Regions from separate parts of the Yersinia canariae genome, predicted to be linked through region 2. Evidence: predicted binding sites of a transcription regulator. Region 2 holds the regulator's gene; each other region holds the start of a gene.

Region 1 (4,208 bases), 1.9 Mb from region 2:
ACATCCTGTTGATTTTAATAATTTAGTATCTGCTAACCACTCGCGGAAATACCCACCCATCATCGCCTCAAGTTCTGCGCCTTTTGGCGTCAGATAACCCCCAGGGGTGGTCCATTGCGGCCATTTATCCGGTGTTGCACTGGAAAGCATATCGCCATAATTCACCAGCGGTGCACGGATACCGTGACGGCTCATCACCAAAACCTGTTCAAGCTTATAATTATCGCTTTTATCTTGAGCCATAACATGGGTTGAAGCAGGTAGGAGTATTGCCAATAAGGTCAGGGTATACGCCGTCTTTACTTTTATCATCTCAAGCTCCGTCATCCAGTTGGTGGTATATACCCTTCTCATTCGATGTTACGGAAATAACCGTAACACTCATTATGATGGATATAAGAATCGGTAGACTTTCAATTGCTACAGATTTGTGACAACAGATATGATAGACACAGATGAGGGGTAAAAGCGGAGTCTTATCACAGTTCCGCTAATTGTTTTTATATCGAGTAATCTGAATGTTAGTGCTGGCTTGCTTTTTTAGCTCTGCTTAGCGCTGAGATTGACACAGCGCTATTTTAATCAGAAATCATTTCCTACCGGGCATATCCGGAATAATTAAATCCCCACGTAACGCATATGATCCCAGCACACTTTTGGTTTTCTCATTAAGCCATGTCACTATTTTCGCCGCCATCGCATCCATCGAATATTCAATCGCAGGAATTGTCGGAACGCCCGGATAATGTAACGACCCGGCTAGGCTAAATACCATAATGTCATCAGGAACGGATTTATTAAATGCCTGGAGCTGTGGAATAACACTTTGTGCTTCCCGCTCATCAGCGACCAGTAAGGCATTAAAATTGAGTGTCGCACTGCTATTAAGCAGCACTTGCAACGCAACCGATGAAGAGGTGGAATCCATAAAAATCAGGTCACGATTGAAAGGTAAAAAGTTATTTTCCAGTGCTCGCTTATAGCCTAAGAGCACTTCGTCCACATACCCGCTGGTATCCGGATTTATTAAGGCAATTTTTCTTCTGCCCTGTTTTATTAAATAATTACAGGCGGTTTCGGCGGCAAAAGCATGATCGAAATGGATACTGTTGGTAGCATCAACATCCATACAATCAACCAGAATAATACTGTCGTCCGCGAGATTGAGCGGAAAACGAGCACCAATGATCAGCACGTCATCACACAAACCGCAGGTCAACTCATCCAGAGCCTGCATAACTTCAGCTTTGTTATTGGCAAAACGCAACAACAGATGCTTTTGATGCTGACTCAGATGTTTTTCAAGTGCGTACAGATAACCGGTTGTTTGGTTTATATTTTCCTGCGCACAGATAACGCCAATACAGCCGGTTGACTGACTTAATAATGATTGCGCGATAACATTTGGTCGATAATTGAGTTCATCGACCGCTTTTAACACGGCCAGGCGGCTAGCTTCCTTAACGCCACGTGAACCACTCAACACCCGTGATACTGTGGCTTTAGAAACCCCAGCTAAACGTGATACATCGTTGATTGTAGACATGATTCTCTCCTCGGCAGGCTTTAGTCCTTGCCTGTCATTCCTAAATACAGCTCTGGCCCCACTATTGCAGCTTCCTGAGTATAATCGTTTCCATTTGTCATGGAAACCGAATTTCCATCACTATCCAAAATAGTTATCCAAACTCCAAAGCTGTGATGTTCATCAAATAAATAATCCCTTTATATACTGGACTTTGATGGCTATCACAGTTCCATTCTCTTTGGATGGAAAACGGTTTCCGTATGATATCCAATCATTGCCGAAACAACCGCATTACCTAATTGGAAAACGGTTTCCATAGAGTGTCAAAACTGTTTTTCACACTGATTTTTATATTTTGAGGATGGTTGTCGATGTTCAAGATTATGTTGTGTTGTTCCGCCGGTATGTCCACCAGCATGCTGGTGAGGAAGATGCGGACAGTTGCCGAGGAAAGAGGAATACCTGTCGAGATTGATGCTTTTGGCGTATCTGAATTTGATACTCAGTTTCCACGCTATCAGGTAGTTCTGCTCGGGCCGCAAGTGAAATACATGTTAGGTATGCTCTCAGAAAAGGCCGCTGCTCACGGTATTCCCGTTCAGTCCATAGATATGATGGATTACGGAATGCAGCGCGGCGATAAAGTCCTGGACTATGCACTGTCGCTCATTAACGCGACCCACTAAGAAGGTGTTCAAATGAGTTCTCTCTATCAATCGATGGTTGCTGTTATTGAACAATCTATTACTCCGTTAGCCGGACGTCTCGGGCAGCAAAAATATGTTATTGCTATTCGTGATGGCTTTACCGCAGCACTGCCTTTCATGATCATCGGCTCATTTATGCTGGTGTTTATTTTCCCTCCATTCTCGGCTGATACCACGATGGGATTCGCCCGGTCATGGCTGGACTTCTCTCAGACCTATCGTGCTCAACTCATGCTGCCATTCAATCTGAGCATGGGGGTCATGACATTTTTCATTTCAGTCGGGGTAGGTGCCAGTCTGGGCCGACAGTTTAATCTCGATCCGGTAATGACTGGCTTACTGGCATTTATGGCCTTCTTACTCGTTGCTGCCCCCTTTGCCGACGGCAAAATCTCGACTCAGTATCTTTCTGGTCAAGGGATCTTCACTGCGCTGATTACCGCTATTTATTCCACCCGCGTTTATGCCGCATTGAAGCAACACAATATTACTATTCGCTTGCCGAAAGAGGTGCCAACCGGTGTTGCGCGCTCTTTTGAAATCCTGATCCCCGTACTGGTCATTATTGCCACACTGCATCCTCTCAATTTATTCATTGAATCGCAGACCGGCATGATCATTCCAGAAGCTATCATGCATTTACTGGCTCCATTAGTTTCTGCATCAGACTCTTTGCCAGCAATGTTACTGTCAGTATTGCTGTGCCAAATTTTTTGGTTCTCTGGTATTCACGGTTCACTGATTGTTACGGGCATCATGAGCCCTTTCTGGATGACCAATCTGGCTGCAAACCAGGCCGCACTAGCTGTCGGCGCAACATTACCGCATATCTATCTGCAAGGTTTTTGGGATCACTACTTACTGATTGGCGGCGTAGGTTCCACATTACCACTGGCATTCCTGTTGTTGCGGAGCAAAGTCACTCATTTACGCACCATTGGTAAATTAGGTGTAGTACCAAGCTTCTTCAATATTAATGAACCTATCTTGTTTGGTGCTCCAATCATTATGAACCCAATAATGTTCATACCTTTTATCTGCGTACCGATGATCAATGCCATTCTGGCTTATAGCGCAACTAAATTGGGATGGTTGGCTCAAGTGGTTTCCCTGACTCCGTGGACAACACCGGCTCCGATTGGTGCATCTTGGGCGGCAAACTGGGCCTTTAGCCCTGTAGTTATGTGCTTGATATGTATGATGGTTTCAGCCGTGATATATCTGCCATTCCTGCGTGCTTATGAACGTTCGTTGTTAAAAACCCAAGTGGAAAAAGCCCAGGACACCGCCCCATCACTGTCAGATACCGTCCGTAGCAATTGATACCGACTAATTAATAAAGAGACCAGATTAATGAAATATCTATTTCCAGATAACTTCTGGTGGGGCAGTGCCAGCTCTGCACTGCAAACTGAGGGGGAAAGCCTGCACGGTGGCAAAAGCCCTACGACTTGGGATGCCTGGTACGCCAGTCAACCGTCGCGCTTTCATCAGCAGATTGGCCCGAATGAAACATCAACATTCTATCGCCACTGGCAGCAGGATATTGCGCTACTCAAGCAACTGAATCACAACAGTTTTCGTACATCACTGAGTTGGTCGCGCTTGATTCCAAATGGTGTTGGTGCAGTTAATCCTGAAGCTGTCACCTTCTATAACAATGTGATAGACGAACTGTTGGCCCAAGGTATTACGCCCTTTATTACCCTGTTCCACTTTGACATGCCGATGGCGATGCAAGAGATAGGCGGCTGGGAAAACCGTGAAGTGATTGAGGCCTGGAAGCACTATGCGCAAGTGTGCTTTGAACTGTTCGGTGACCGGGTTAAGCATTGGTTTACCTTTAATGAGCCAATCGTTCCGGTGGAAGGCGGCTATCTGTATGACTTCCACTATCCCAATGTGGTGGATTTTAGGCGAGCCGCCACAGTGGCATACCACACAGTGCTAGCGCATGCGACGGCAGTTAAAGC
Region 2 (4,208 bases):
CCATTGCTTATCATTCATGCTAATGATGACCCATTCATGACGGCCGACGTTATCCCCAACCGGCAGGAATTACCAAGTAACATTGATTATCAGTTAACTGAGCATGGCGGCCATGTCGGATTTGTCGGCGGCTCATTAAAACACCCACAAATGTGGTTGGAACAACGTATTCCAGCCTGGCTTTCCCCCTATTTGGAGCAACAGTCATGATTATCCCCTGGCAGCAAGTCGATAGTGAAACACTGGATAATCTGCTTGAAACCTTTGTGTTACGTGAAGGCACCGATTACGGCGAGCAAGAGCGCTCATTGGCACAAAAAGTCGAAGATGTGCGCCGCCAATTAGTGAGTCGTGAGGCGGTATTAGTGTGGTCTGAACTACACGAAACCATCAATATTATGCCGCGTGGTGCATTTCGTGCCGGGGCAGAAGAGTTGCCATAACCCTCGCGTTGTCGCCACACTCTTCGAGTAAAATCAGAGTGACAAGCTGGACACTTTGCCCTAAAAATAGCCATTAACGATAAAAAAACAGCCAATTTCAGCCTGTCCACTGAGGATCTAACCCCATGGAGTTACAGCTAATATGTCAATTAAACATCCGGTTATAGCCGTTACCGGCTCAAGTGGCGCAGGAACCACGACCACCAGTTTGGCGTTTCGCAAAATTTTCCAGCAATTGAATATTCGCGCGGCACAAATTGAAGGTGACAGTTTCCACCGCTACACTCGCCCGGAAATGGATGCCGCCATCCGTAAAGCGCGGGATCAAGGCCGACATATCAGCTATTTTGGCCCAGAAGCCAATGATTTTGGTCAGTTGGAAGAAAGTGTGTCCCAATACGGTGAGCACGGAACCGGGCGCTCACGTAAGTATTTGCATACCTATGATGAAGCCGTGCCCTATAACCAGATTCCCGGCACATTCACTCCTTGGGAGTCGCTACCCGAGCCGACTGATGTGCTGTTTTATGAAGGCCTGCACGGCGGGGTCGTGACTGAACATCATGATGTCGCGAAACATGTAGATTTGCTGGTTGGCGTAGTCCCCATCGTTAACCTGGAGTGGATTCAGAAATTAGTCCGGGATACCGGCGAGCGCGGCCATTCCCGTGAAGCGGTCATGGATTCCGTGGTGCGCTCCATGGATGACTATATTAACTACATCACCCCCCAGTTCTCGCGCACCCATATTAACTTCCAGCGGGTACCGACCGTCGATACCTCTAACCCATTTGCCGCCAAAGCCATTCCGTCACTGGATGAAAGTTTTGTCGTCATTCATTTCCGGGGTTTGGATCAAATCGATTTTCCCTACTTACTGGCGATGCTACAGGGATCATTTATTTCAAATATCAATACATTGGTAGTCCCAGGCGGGAAGATGGGGCTGGCGATGGAGTTGATTATGGCGCCATTGGTGCAGCAATTGCTGGAAGGGAAAAAAATTGGTTAACACTATCCCAATCCAAAGTCATTGGAGCTGCGGGTAGGCGGCAAGCGAACTCATCCCGATGAGCTTACATAAGTCAGTGATTCGGGTGAGCGAGCACAGCTAACAGCCCCGCAGCTTCAAGGACGAAGGGTTTGCTTAGGCGACTTCGCGGATTTCAAAACTGTGGGTAATGGTCGCCGCTTTGCCCAGCATCAGAGAAACCGAGCAATATTTCTCAGCCGAAAGTTCAACCGCGCGCTCAACAATTTTATCGGTCAAGCCCTTGCCGCTGACAATAAAATGCAAGTTAATTTGCGTAAACAGGCGCGGTGCCTCTTCTCGGCGCTGCGAAGTTAACGTCACTTCGCAATCGCGCACATCGTTACGGCCTTTTTGCAAAATGGAAACAACGTCAATTGCACTACAGCCGCCTGCCGACATTAACAACATTTCCATCGGGCTTGGTGCTTTATCGCCCGCATTCCCATCCATTAAAACTTGATGGCCTGAAGCCGACTCACCCAAAAATGTCAGTCCCTCAACCCACTTTACACGTGCCTGCATAACTCTTGCTCCCGGTTAAATTTTCTGGTTCAGACTACCCTTTCATTTACAAACTGGCAATGTAACCCGATGTTCATCATGCTGAAGCGATACAACACAAGACACTGGCCTCATCCTGTGCTACAAACAGAATCGAAAGTGTTGTTTCTAGAATTAAATAGGGTAGCTTCTCAATACTCAGTGAAGGGTTTCTACCCGGTACGTATCTTGGCTATACCTTTCGGCAGTTGAGCAAATTAATATGCTAAATGAAAGTGTATTTTATAAGCACGCCGTACAGGGAACTCTGAGCCCTGTTAATTAGGCAGCGATAACAACAGAGGATAACAGCGAATGGTTCTCGGCAAGCCACAAACAGACCCGACTCTCGAATGGTTCCTGTCTCATTGCCATATCCACAAATATCCATCGAAAAGTACGCTAATTCACCAAGGTGAAAAGGCCGAAACGCTTTACTACATCGTGAAAGGCTCCGTTGCGGTGCTTATCAAAGATGAAGAAGGTAAAGAGATGATTCTCTCCTATCTAAACCAGGGAGATTTCATCGGCGAGCTTGGATTATTTGAAGAAGGCCAAGAACGTAGTGCCTGGGTTAGAGCAAAAACCGCCTGTGAAGTGGCTGAAATTTCTTACAAAAAATTCCGTCAGTTGATTCAGGTAAATCCAGATATCTTGATGCGCCTGTCTTCACAAATGGCGAATCGCTTACAGATAACATCTGAGAAAGTGGGTAACCTTGCTTTCCTTGATGTCACTGGGCGCATTGCACAAACACTGCTTAATCTGGCAAAACAACCCGATGCCATGACCCACCCAGATGGGATGCAGATAAAGATTACCCGCCAGGAAATTGGTCAAATCGTTGGCTGCTCCCGCGAAACGGTGGGGCGGATACTAAAAATGCTGGAAGATCAAAATCTGATCTCCGCACACGGTAAAACGATTGTCGTTTACGGCACCCGTTAGTTCCCTATAAACCAGTGCCGCTAACCCGGCACTGGTTTTCTTCATCTGTGTGATTAATAAACTCCTGGGGCCTACATGAATTGGCAACGGCTTATTTATCATCCTGAAGTTAACTATGCTCTCCGCCAAACGCTGGTTCTGTGCATACCCGCGGCATTGGGGTTTGCTATTGGCGATTTACGATTGGGGTTGATGTTCTCCCTGATACCCGCTTGCTGTAACATTGCTTCGCTAGATACCCCTCATCAACATTTCTTCCGGCGACTGATTGTCGGCGGGGCTCTCTTTACCTTCAGTAGCTATCTAACTCAACAACTGTTGCTGTGGGATATCCCATTGCCAGTGGTGCTGCTTGGCCTCGCATTAACATTGGGGATAAGTGGTGCCATCAGTCAGCTCAATGGCCGTTTGCTCCCGGCCGCACTGATTGCCGCGATTTTCAGTCTCAGCATGATAGGTCGCGCGCCCATCTGGCAAGCCCCATTGATGTGTGCCGTGGGGACTCTCTGGTACGGCGTATTTACCTGGCTGTGGTTCCGGTTATGTAAGGACCAGCCCATCCGTGAGCCATTGAGCCAGCTTTACCATCTGTTGGCCAATTATTGCGATGCGACATTCCGTTTATTTGGCCAGCGCCGGGAAACGGAAAAGGCAATACCGCAGTTGTTGGATAAACAGCAAGGTATCATGGATGAAATTAATCAACTTTATCAACAATTTAACCTGCTTCCTAACACCACCAAGAAAGAGCAAAAACGGTTACTGACACTATTTCAGATGGCCCTCGATTTGCAAGAACACATCACTGCGGCAATGAATCAGTCAGAAAAAACGCAAGAGCTGATTGAGCAGACACCTATAGAAAAGGTCCTTGAGCGCAATATACAGATTATCTCAACGCAAATGCGCACCATTGCCGATGATATTCTCTACCACCACCGCGCGAAAACCGGCTTTAGCGCCGGTGATGCACTGGTAGAACTGGAAGAGATTGCCCAGCAACATCCTAATAATCCAGTGGCGCAATTTTGCTATTACCATATCAGTCATATTACCCAAATTCTGAGCGACCAGCGCCCGCAGTATGACCGTGATTTGATGTCCAGCCAGATATCCCAACCGTTCTGGCCGGCGCTTGTCGGCTACTTATCTTTTAAATCCAGTGCATTACGTGATGCTGGCCGGATTGGCGTCACCCTGGCTGCTGGCAGTTATATCGGCAACCTGATCCACCTGCCTAAACC
Region 3 (4,208 bases), 1.0 Mb from region 2:
ATTCGCGCCGATCACATGACCAACTCGCTTCTGCCTTGCGTAAAGTCGCTTTGCCCTGCACTGGTGTGGTACACGGCTTTGCAGGCAGTTTAGCCCAAGCACAGGCATTCATTCGCTTGGGTTATTACATTGGTGTGGGGGGAACTATCACTTATGAACGGGCGCAGAAAACTCGACATGTTATGGCGGCATTACCCCTTTCAGCCCTATTGCTGGAGACCGACGCGCCGGATATGCCCCTTGCGGGTTTTCAAGGCCAACCCAATCGGCCAGAGCAAGCCGCGAATGTATTTGCGGTGTTGTGTGAGTTACGCCAAGAAGCGCCATCAGAGATTGCGGCCCATCTTTTGCAAAATAGCCAACGTTTATTTCAATTACCCTCAGTTGATTAATGCCCGCGATAGTCTTTTGATTTCATTATGCAAATCATCCTAATAGTTAGCGTGCTTTCACTTTTTGCTATTTTAATGTGATTTTGGTCACGTTAACTGCTTTGTGTTTGCTTTCAGTTGTGTTTATTTGTGACAGAGATTGTTTGATAGCCAGATCATGCCGGTATAATCCATCCCCACATTATTCAAATACAAATCATTAACAGGATTATCTGCATGCTCATGAGTTTAGTTGGAATGGCAGTACTGATATTAATAGCCGTGCTTCTTTCAAGTAATTTTAGGGCGATTAATATCCGCACTGTAGTTGGGGCATTTATTATTCAGGTGGGTATTGGTGCGCTGGTATTATATGTCCCGGTGGGACGCCGTATCCTTGGCGGGATGTCCGAAGGTGTCGCGAATGTTATTGCTTACGGCAATGATGGGATTTCATTTATGTTTGGCGGCTTGGTTTCCGACAAAATGTTTGAAGTCTTTGGCGGCGGTGGTTTTGTATTTGCCCTGCGAGTATTGCCCGTTATTGTATTCTTCTCCTCTTTAATCGCCGTTTTATATTATCTCGGCGTTATGCAATTGGTGATTAAAGTATTAGGTGGTGGGTTACAGAAGCTATTGGGAACTTCGCGTACTGAATCTCTTTCCGCGACAGCCAATATTTTTGTCGGGCAAACCGAAGCCCCATTGGTCGTGCGGCCCTATATTGCCACTATGACTCAATCTGAATTGTTTGCGGTAATGTGTGGCGGTTTAGCCTCCGTCGCGGGTTCAGTATTAGCCGGTTATGCACAAATGGGCGTGCCGCTGGAATACCTGATTGCGGCCTCCTTTATGGCGGCTCCCGGCGGGTTGTTGTTCGCTAAATTGATGGTGCCAGAAACTGAAAAAACGCACGATACTGTGGATGCTACCACTCTGATTGCTGAAGATGAGCGCCCGGCTAACATCATTGATGCTGCGGCATCGGGTGCGGCTTCCGGTCTGCAATTAGCACTTAATGTCGGCGCTATGCTATTAGCTTTTATCGCATTGATTGCATTGCTAAATGGTATTCTGGGCGGGATTGGCGGCTGGTTTGATTATCCGCAACTCTCTATGGAATTGATTTTGGGCTGGGTATTCTCGCCAATTGCTTATCTGATAGGGATTCCGTGGAGTGAGGCCATGGTAGCAGGCTCCTTTATCGGCCAGAAAATCATTGTGAATGAGTTCGTGGCGTTTATGAATTTCGGTCAATATTTACAAGCTGAAGAGTTAGTTAAAGCAGCGGGTTTACAGGTAGTTTCTGAACATTCAAAAGCCATTATTTCCTTCGCACTGTGTGGTTTTGCTAACTTGTCCTCTGTCGCCATCTTGTTGGGCGGGCTAGGTAGCATGGCACCTAACCGCCGCCATGATATCGCGCGCTTTGGTCTGAAAGCTGTTGCAGCAGGGACTCTGTCGAATCTGATGAGTGCCACTATCGCGGGTTTCTTCCTCGCCCTGTAATTCGGCCAGCTTGATTGGCCATTTTGGTCTGGGCAGTGCTCATTACCGTCACATACTACCTGTATGCTGCGGTTCTTGTGCGCTGTCCGTCCTCAAACAGGAGGCACGACTAACTCCTCATTATTTTATGGTTCCGCCCCATAATCCTGCGGATTCCTCCGCATAAGCTATCCTTGATGCAAGTGGGCGTAATAGTGTCAGTCAGCTATAAATGAGGTTATTTTGTGACTTTAATCACATATAATTTTCATCTGTTACAAGTTACTATTGATTAGTGTGAATTTGAACACATCTCATGTGCTGATATCGTGTTCAAATAGAGCTATAAGTTAGTGCGGTGAGATGGATCTCAATTGCCACCCATACAGGGGCTATCTTCAAGGAACCAAGTCCGCTCGCCAACGTATTGAGCTAGAACTATACGGCTCATAAATAAATACTCAGTTTTGGCAAGGTGCCGGGGCTGAAAAGTGTTGGAGAGTTTTATGACCGATTTAACCGCCTGCGCGAATCTAAATGATTATGCCAAACGCGCGCTGAGTTTAATGGATTTAACCACCCTGAATGACGACGATACCGACGATAAGGTTATTGCTCTGTGTCATCAGGCTAAAAGTCCTGCCGGTAATACAGCGGCAATCTGTATTTATCCTCGCTTTATTCCTATTGCGCGTAAAACATTACGTGAGCAAGGAACACCTGAAATCCGCATTGCAACGGTCACCAATTTCCCTCATGGCAATGATGATATTCCTATTGCGCTGGCTGAAACCCGGGCTGCGATTGCCTATGGTGCGGATGAAGTGGACGTCGTTTTCCCCTATCGCGCTTTAATGGCCGGTAACGATAAAGTCGGTTTTGAATTGGTGAAACAGTGCAAAGAAGCTTGTGCTGATGCCAATGTATTGCTGAAAGTTATCATTGAAACCGGTGAGTTAAAGCAAGAGCATTTGATTCGCCAAGCCTCCGAGATTGCTATCAAAGCCGGGGCTGATTTTATCAAAACCTCCACCGGCAAGGTGCCGGTTAATGCCACGCTGGAAAGTGCCAGCATCATGATGCGCACTATTCGTGACTTGGGAGTGGCGAAAACCGTTGGTTTTAAACCTGCGGGGGGCGTACGTACTGCAGAAGACGCCGCGCAATTCCTGCAACTGGCCGACCAATTGATGGGCGAAGGTTGGGCTGATGCTCGCCACTTCCGTTTTGGCGCATCCAGTCTGTTGGGCAGCTTGTTGACGACATTGGGTCATCAGAGCAACAGCAACAGCACCGGCTACTAACCATTATCTCAGTCATTGAACTGAGCAGATGCACTGCGGGCTATTTTGTCCGCTGTGCCGCTTTTATTTCATAAGCAGGGGGATACCTTGTTTCTCGCACAAGAAATTATCCGTAAAAAACGCGACGGCCAGCCACTGAGCGAAGAAGAAATTCGTTTCTTTATCAATGGGATTCGCGATAACGTGGTTTCCGAAGGGCAGATTGCAGCTCTGGCGATGACCATTTATTTCCATGATATGAGCATGCCAGAACGGGTAGCGCTCACGATGGCCATGCGCGATTCTGGCTCGGTTCTGAACTGGAAGAGTCTAAACCTCAATGGCCCGATTGTGGACAAACACTCCACCGGCGGTGTGGGTGATGTCACTTCCTTGATGCTCGGCCCAATGGTGGCGGCCTGCGGCGGGTACGTGCCGATGATTTCGGGCCGTGGTTTGGGCCACACTGGCGGAACACTGGACAAGCTAGAAGCTATTCCCGGTTTCGATATTTTTCCTGATGACAGCGCATTTCGTAAAATCATTCAGGATGTCGGCGTTGCCATCATCGGCCAAACCAGCTCACTGGCACCGGCGGATAAGCGCTTCTATGCCACCCGCGATATTACCGCCACGGTGGACTCCATCCCACTGATTACCGCTTCTATTCTGGCTAAAAAACTGGCTGAAGGGCTGGATGCGCTGGTAATGGATGTCAAAGTGGGGTCGGGTGCTTTTATGCCGACTTATCAACTATCTGAAGACTTGGCGCAGGCGATTGTCGGCGTTGCCAATGGTGCGGGTTGCAAAACCACCGCATTGTTGACGGACATGAATCAGGTCTTGGCTTCCAGTGCCGGTAATGCGGTTGAAGTGCGCGAAGCGGTGCGTTTCCTGACGGGCGAGTATCGTAATCCGCGCTTGCTGGAAGTGACCATGGCGCTGTGTGTCGAGATGCTGCTGTCTGGCGGGTTGGCACAAGATGACGCTGATGCCCGTGCCAAGCTGCAAGCGGTGTTGGATAACGGTAAAGCGGCAGAAGTCTTTGGCCGCATGGTTGCCGCGC
Region 4 (4,208 bases), 1.9 Mb from region 2:
AAGAGTTATTCGATCAAATAAGATGCGCTGCTACCTTCACCACAATTTTGCGCAGCGGCGCAATATCCCCCAGAGTCCCCATTGGCCGATGTAACTCGCCGGGGAACAGCAGTGCGATATCACCCGGAGCCAGTGTTAACAACGTTTCGGTACTAATCCCCTCAAACAAGCCGTAATCCCGCTCGGTATCAAAATTCATGGTCGGGCGCTGGCCCTGAGTCGATGGTGACGCGCCAATGACCTCACTGCCTTCCAACAAAATATGAATATCAATGTAATAACGATGCAATTCAGGGGCTTGCTCATACAAGGGTTTGGTCGCGGCAATAATGTGGTTCAGGTAAATTTCACGGCCTTCAATGTCTTGCTCACCTGCGGGCAGATTGGCTAAATCCATCTTACTGATAGCGGCCAGTGTACGGCGGATAGCATCCGGATAAAGTGGGTTATTCACCGCGCTTTTCAATTCATCAAGTATCATAACTATTCCTATATTTCTGCGTATACATCATGCCGGGTGCTTAAGCACAGTGACTGACGTTATTTTCTTGTGCCAGTGCGGCAATGCAGTGCTCAACAACACCGGCAATGTCAGGCGAGATATCGATTGGAATGATGTCCGGCTCACGGGCATCAGGTGCTTCTAGTGTCGCGAACTGGCTCTTTAACAGGCTCTCCGGCATAAAATGCCCAGCCCGCTGCTGCATTCTGTGCAATACCAAATCGTAGTCACCCGTCAGCCACAGAAAGCGAATCCCTTGATTACCTTCACGCAGACGGTCGCGATACTGCTTTTTCAGTGCTGAGCACACTAAAAAACCCACTTCGTTTTTTTGTTGCAGGCTGTACGCCACATCACTTAACCGCTCAAGCCAGGGAGCGCGATCTTGATCATTCAACGGCTGGCCTGATGCCATCTTTTGGATATTGGCGCGAGGATGCAGGTCATCGCCATCAATAAATTTGGCGTAAAGTGCCTGTGCCAGCGCCTGTCCAACACAGGATTTTCCTGTACCGGATACGCCCATAACAATAATGCATTTACCTGACATAATGTTCCTCTGTACCTGACGAGTTATCTAACCAAAGTAATGGGTTACGGGTAGGTGGTAAGGGATTTGGGCAAGAGAACGTAGCTAATACCCCCCGCAGATTCAGTACCAAGATCAAACCGCCACTAACATCCCACCGTCGACAAACAACAGGTGACCATTAACAAAGTCAGATGCTTTGGAAGACAGATATACCGCCGCGCCAATTAACTCTTCCGGGTCACCCCAACGAGCAGCAGGTGTCCGTTTGCACAACCAATCGGTGAAGGCTTTATCATCCACCAGCGCTTTTGTCATATCCGTTTTGAAATAACCCGGTGCGATACCATTGACCTGAATATTGTATCGGGCCAGCTCAACACACATTCCGCGGGTCAACATCTTCACCGCCCCTTTAGATGCGGCATATGGCGTGATAGTGTCGCGGCCTAATTCACTTTGCATTGAGCAAATATTAATAATTTTACCGCGTTGGCGTTTAACCATATAGCGGGAGACCGCTTGTGAAACCAAGAATACTGATTTCTGATTTACCGCGATCACATCGTCCCAATCTTTTTCTGGGAATTCGGTAAAAGCATGGCGGCGCTGAATACCGGCATTGTTAATTAAAATATCAATAGCACCAATGCTACTTTCTATTTGCGCAATAGCATCATTAACAGCATCATGGTCAGTCACATTAAATGCGGCTGCATGAGCAATAAAACCGCTGGCACGTAATTCGGCGACTGCTTTTTCTGCTCGCTCTGCCGTAATATCATTAATTATTATTTCTGCACCAAATTCAGCAAGGCCTTTCGCTAATAGAAATCCAATACCTTGAGCGGACCCAGTAATTAATACTTTGCGGTTTTCTAACGAAAATAAATTCTTCATAGTGAATTCCTGATGGCGCTAATGAAGCGACATATAAAATAAATATAATTGATGGCTGATTAATTTAATAACAACAGCAGTGATAAAATCTAAACTTCCAATAAATATGACTGCTTGAAAACATGTGCTTATCAAACCGTTTTCCGCCTTACTAAACTGTGATGGAGATCACTTTAAATCATGTTACGGCAAGCTGTTACCGCTTACGTGAGCGATATCGCCTTGAGGACAGGAAAATACGACTATTTGTGGGGTCTTTGCCCATTTATGGATGGTGAATCTGGTTAACTTATTGATAATAATATAACTAAATAATAGAAAGCATGATTGTTATTGCATTTTAAACTTGTAACATACTTTTCATTACCGCCGCTAACAGTGCATAATCACTTTATTCATTTCGCACTCTTGTTTCAGGTATATGCCATGAAAAACCAGCGTGTTACGTTACAGGATATCGCGTTACTAGCCGGCGTGACCAAAATGACCGTCAGCCGCTACCTGCGCACGCCGGAAAAAGTGGCTCCCGAAACCGGCGAACGCATTGCCCAAGTCATGGCTGAGGTCAATTACAGTGCTGATTCAGACGGGGAAACTGGCCTCAACCAAAAAAGCCCGAGAATTGGTATCTTAGTGCCTTCCTTTAATAACCAGATTTTCTCCGACTTGCTGGCGGGTATTGAGTCAGTCACGGCCAGCAGTGGCTACCAGACTCTGGTGGTTAACTATAACTACAATAAAGAACGTGAAGAAGAACAGATAGTTAACCTGCTTTCCTGTCAAATTTCCGGATTGATACTCACCGATTCTGAGCATACTTTACGTGCGGATAAGTATCTGAATGCTTCAGAGCTACCAGTAGCGCAAGTGATGGATCTGGAACCACAATTCAACCGCATTACAGTAGGTTTTAATAATTATCAGGCCGCCTACGACATGACGGCGACATTACTGGCGAGTGGAAAACAAAATGTTGTCTATTTTGGTTCCATGTCTGATGTCCGGGATCGCAAACGTTATCAAGGATATAGCCAAGCAATGAGTGATGCAGGTTTTGCGCCACTGCATATTACTCCCAACAAAGTCTCATCAGTCTCTATTGGTGCCGGGATGTTGGCATTGGCACGACAAATGTATCCCCAAGTTGATGCTATTTTCTGTACCAATGACGACATGGCGGTGGGGGTGTTACAAGAATGCTTGAAATTAGGCATTTCGGTGCCAGCGGAAATGGCCATTTCCGGTTTTCATGGGCTGGATATCGGCCAGGCAACCACACCCGTGCTGGCCAGTGTCACCACCCCGCGTTTTGAAATGGGCAAAGTAGCTGCTGAAATCTTGATCAAGAAAATAAAAAAAATCCCGACAATTGAACAGGTTGACTTGCATTATCGCATTTCACTCGGCGGGACTATCTAATATTTCCTCAGTGGCTGAGAGGTATGCTAATCATTCATCACGGCCATTGTTCTGTTCAGTAGCCGTGAATGTTCCTTCCTGATGACCCGCCATAATAATATCCCTGGGGATAACAAATAACGCCAATTCATAACATTTTGATTAAGGCGTTATATCAATCATTAACCCTGACTTGATGAGCTGAAACAATTCAGCTAGATCAATGATAGGTCGATCACGTTACCGGTAACATGTTTTCTTAACATGATTTACAGTGACCTGCATCACAAAATAAAACATTGAAAACAGGTCTCATAACGACATTCGCTGAATGGCTCTGTCATCCGATGATTATCCGTCGCCATTCTGGTTTTTGATTTATTGACCTAATCAGGTACTCGTTATGAAAAACAGCAAACCATCTTCTTTCAAACAGGCTGTATTGATTATTGCCCCAGTAATGGATTATTTGACGGAGAAGTTGGAACAAAATTTCACTGTCCACAAACTTTTTCAGGTTACGGATACTGCTGAGTTTTTTGCAGAACAGGGCAAGAATATTAAAGGTATTGTGACCCGTGGTGATATTGGTGTGACCAACGAAGTGCTGGCGTTATTACCAGAAGTGCAGATTATCTCAATCTTCGGTGTTGGCACGGATGCTGTGGACCTGGACACCACCCGCGAGCGCAATATCATCGTGACCACAACCCCCGGCGTATTGACTGATGATGTGGCTGATACTGCTCTGGGGCTTATTATTGCGACCTCACGCCGCCTCTGTCAGGCTGATAAATTCTTGCGTGCCGGGCAATGGCCGCACAGCAATTTACCATTATCATCGAAAGTGACTGGCAAACGTCTGGGTGTATTTGGTAT

Evidence for each region. Region 2 encodes CRP, which controls carbon source genes, mostly activating them, when cyclic AMP is high. Its sites were predicted from a motif close to ATGTGANNNNNNTCACAT; they were not measured.
Region 1: F0T03_RS07325 (PTS sugar transporter subunit IIB) is a predicted target of CRP. The motif match lies at 1,697-1,714, and genes of this name have one in related genera.
Region 3: deoC (deoxyribose-phosphate aldolase) is a predicted target of CRP. The motif match lies at 2,103-2,120, and genes of this name have one in related genera.
Region 4: idnO (gluconate 5-dehydrogenase) is a predicted target of CRP. The motif match lies at 2,088-2,105, and genes of this name have one in related genera.

The regions. Positions count from the first base shown of each region.
Region 1 covers NZ_CP043727.1:1,550,478-1,554,685, reverse strand. The annotation lists gene agp (bifunctional glucose-1-phosphatase/inositol phosphatase) at 1-312, opposite strand, end outside; gene F0T03_RS07330 (LacI family DNA-binding transcriptional regulator) at 590-1,546, opposite strand; gene F0T03_RS07325 (PTS sugar transporter subunit IIB) at 1,900-2,214, shown strand; gene F0T03_RS07320 (PTS sugar transporter subunit IIC) at 2,227-3,558, shown strand; gene F0T03_RS07315 (glycoside hydrolase family 1 protein) at 3,589-4,208, shown strand, end outside.
Region 2 covers NZ_CP043727.1:4,391,145-4,395,352, forward strand. The annotation lists gene F0T03_RS20200 (hydrolase) at 1-210, shown strand, start outside; gene F0T03_RS20205 (YheU family protein) at 207-443, shown strand; gene F0T03_RS20210 (phosphoribulokinase) at 586-1,455, shown strand; gene F0T03_RS20215 (OsmC family protein) at 1,591-1,998, opposite strand; gene crp (cAMP-activated global transcriptional regulator CRP) at 2,332-2,964, shown strand; gene F0T03_RS20225 (YccS/YhfK family putative transporter) at 3,040-4,208, shown strand, end outside.
Region 3 covers NZ_CP043727.1:719,146-723,353, forward strand. The annotation lists gene F0T03_RS03420 (TatD family hydrolase) at 1-392, shown strand, start outside; gene F0T03_RS03425 (NupC/NupG family nucleoside CNT transporter) at 609-1,880, shown strand; gene deoC (deoxyribose-phosphate aldolase) at 2,366-3,163, shown strand; gene deoA (thymidine phosphorylase) at 3,251-4,208, shown strand, end outside.
Region 4 covers NZ_CP043727.1:1,621,476-1,625,683, forward strand. The annotation lists gene F0T03_RS07635 (NanQ anomerase/TabA/YiaL family protein) at 14-481, opposite strand; gene F0T03_RS07640 (gluconokinase) at 522-1,052, opposite strand; gene idnO (gluconate 5-dehydrogenase) at 1,167-1,931, opposite strand; gene F0T03_RS07650 (substrate-binding domain-containing protein) at 2,358-3,350, shown strand; gene F0T03_RS07655 (2-hydroxyacid dehydrogenase) at 3,733-4,208, shown strand, end outside.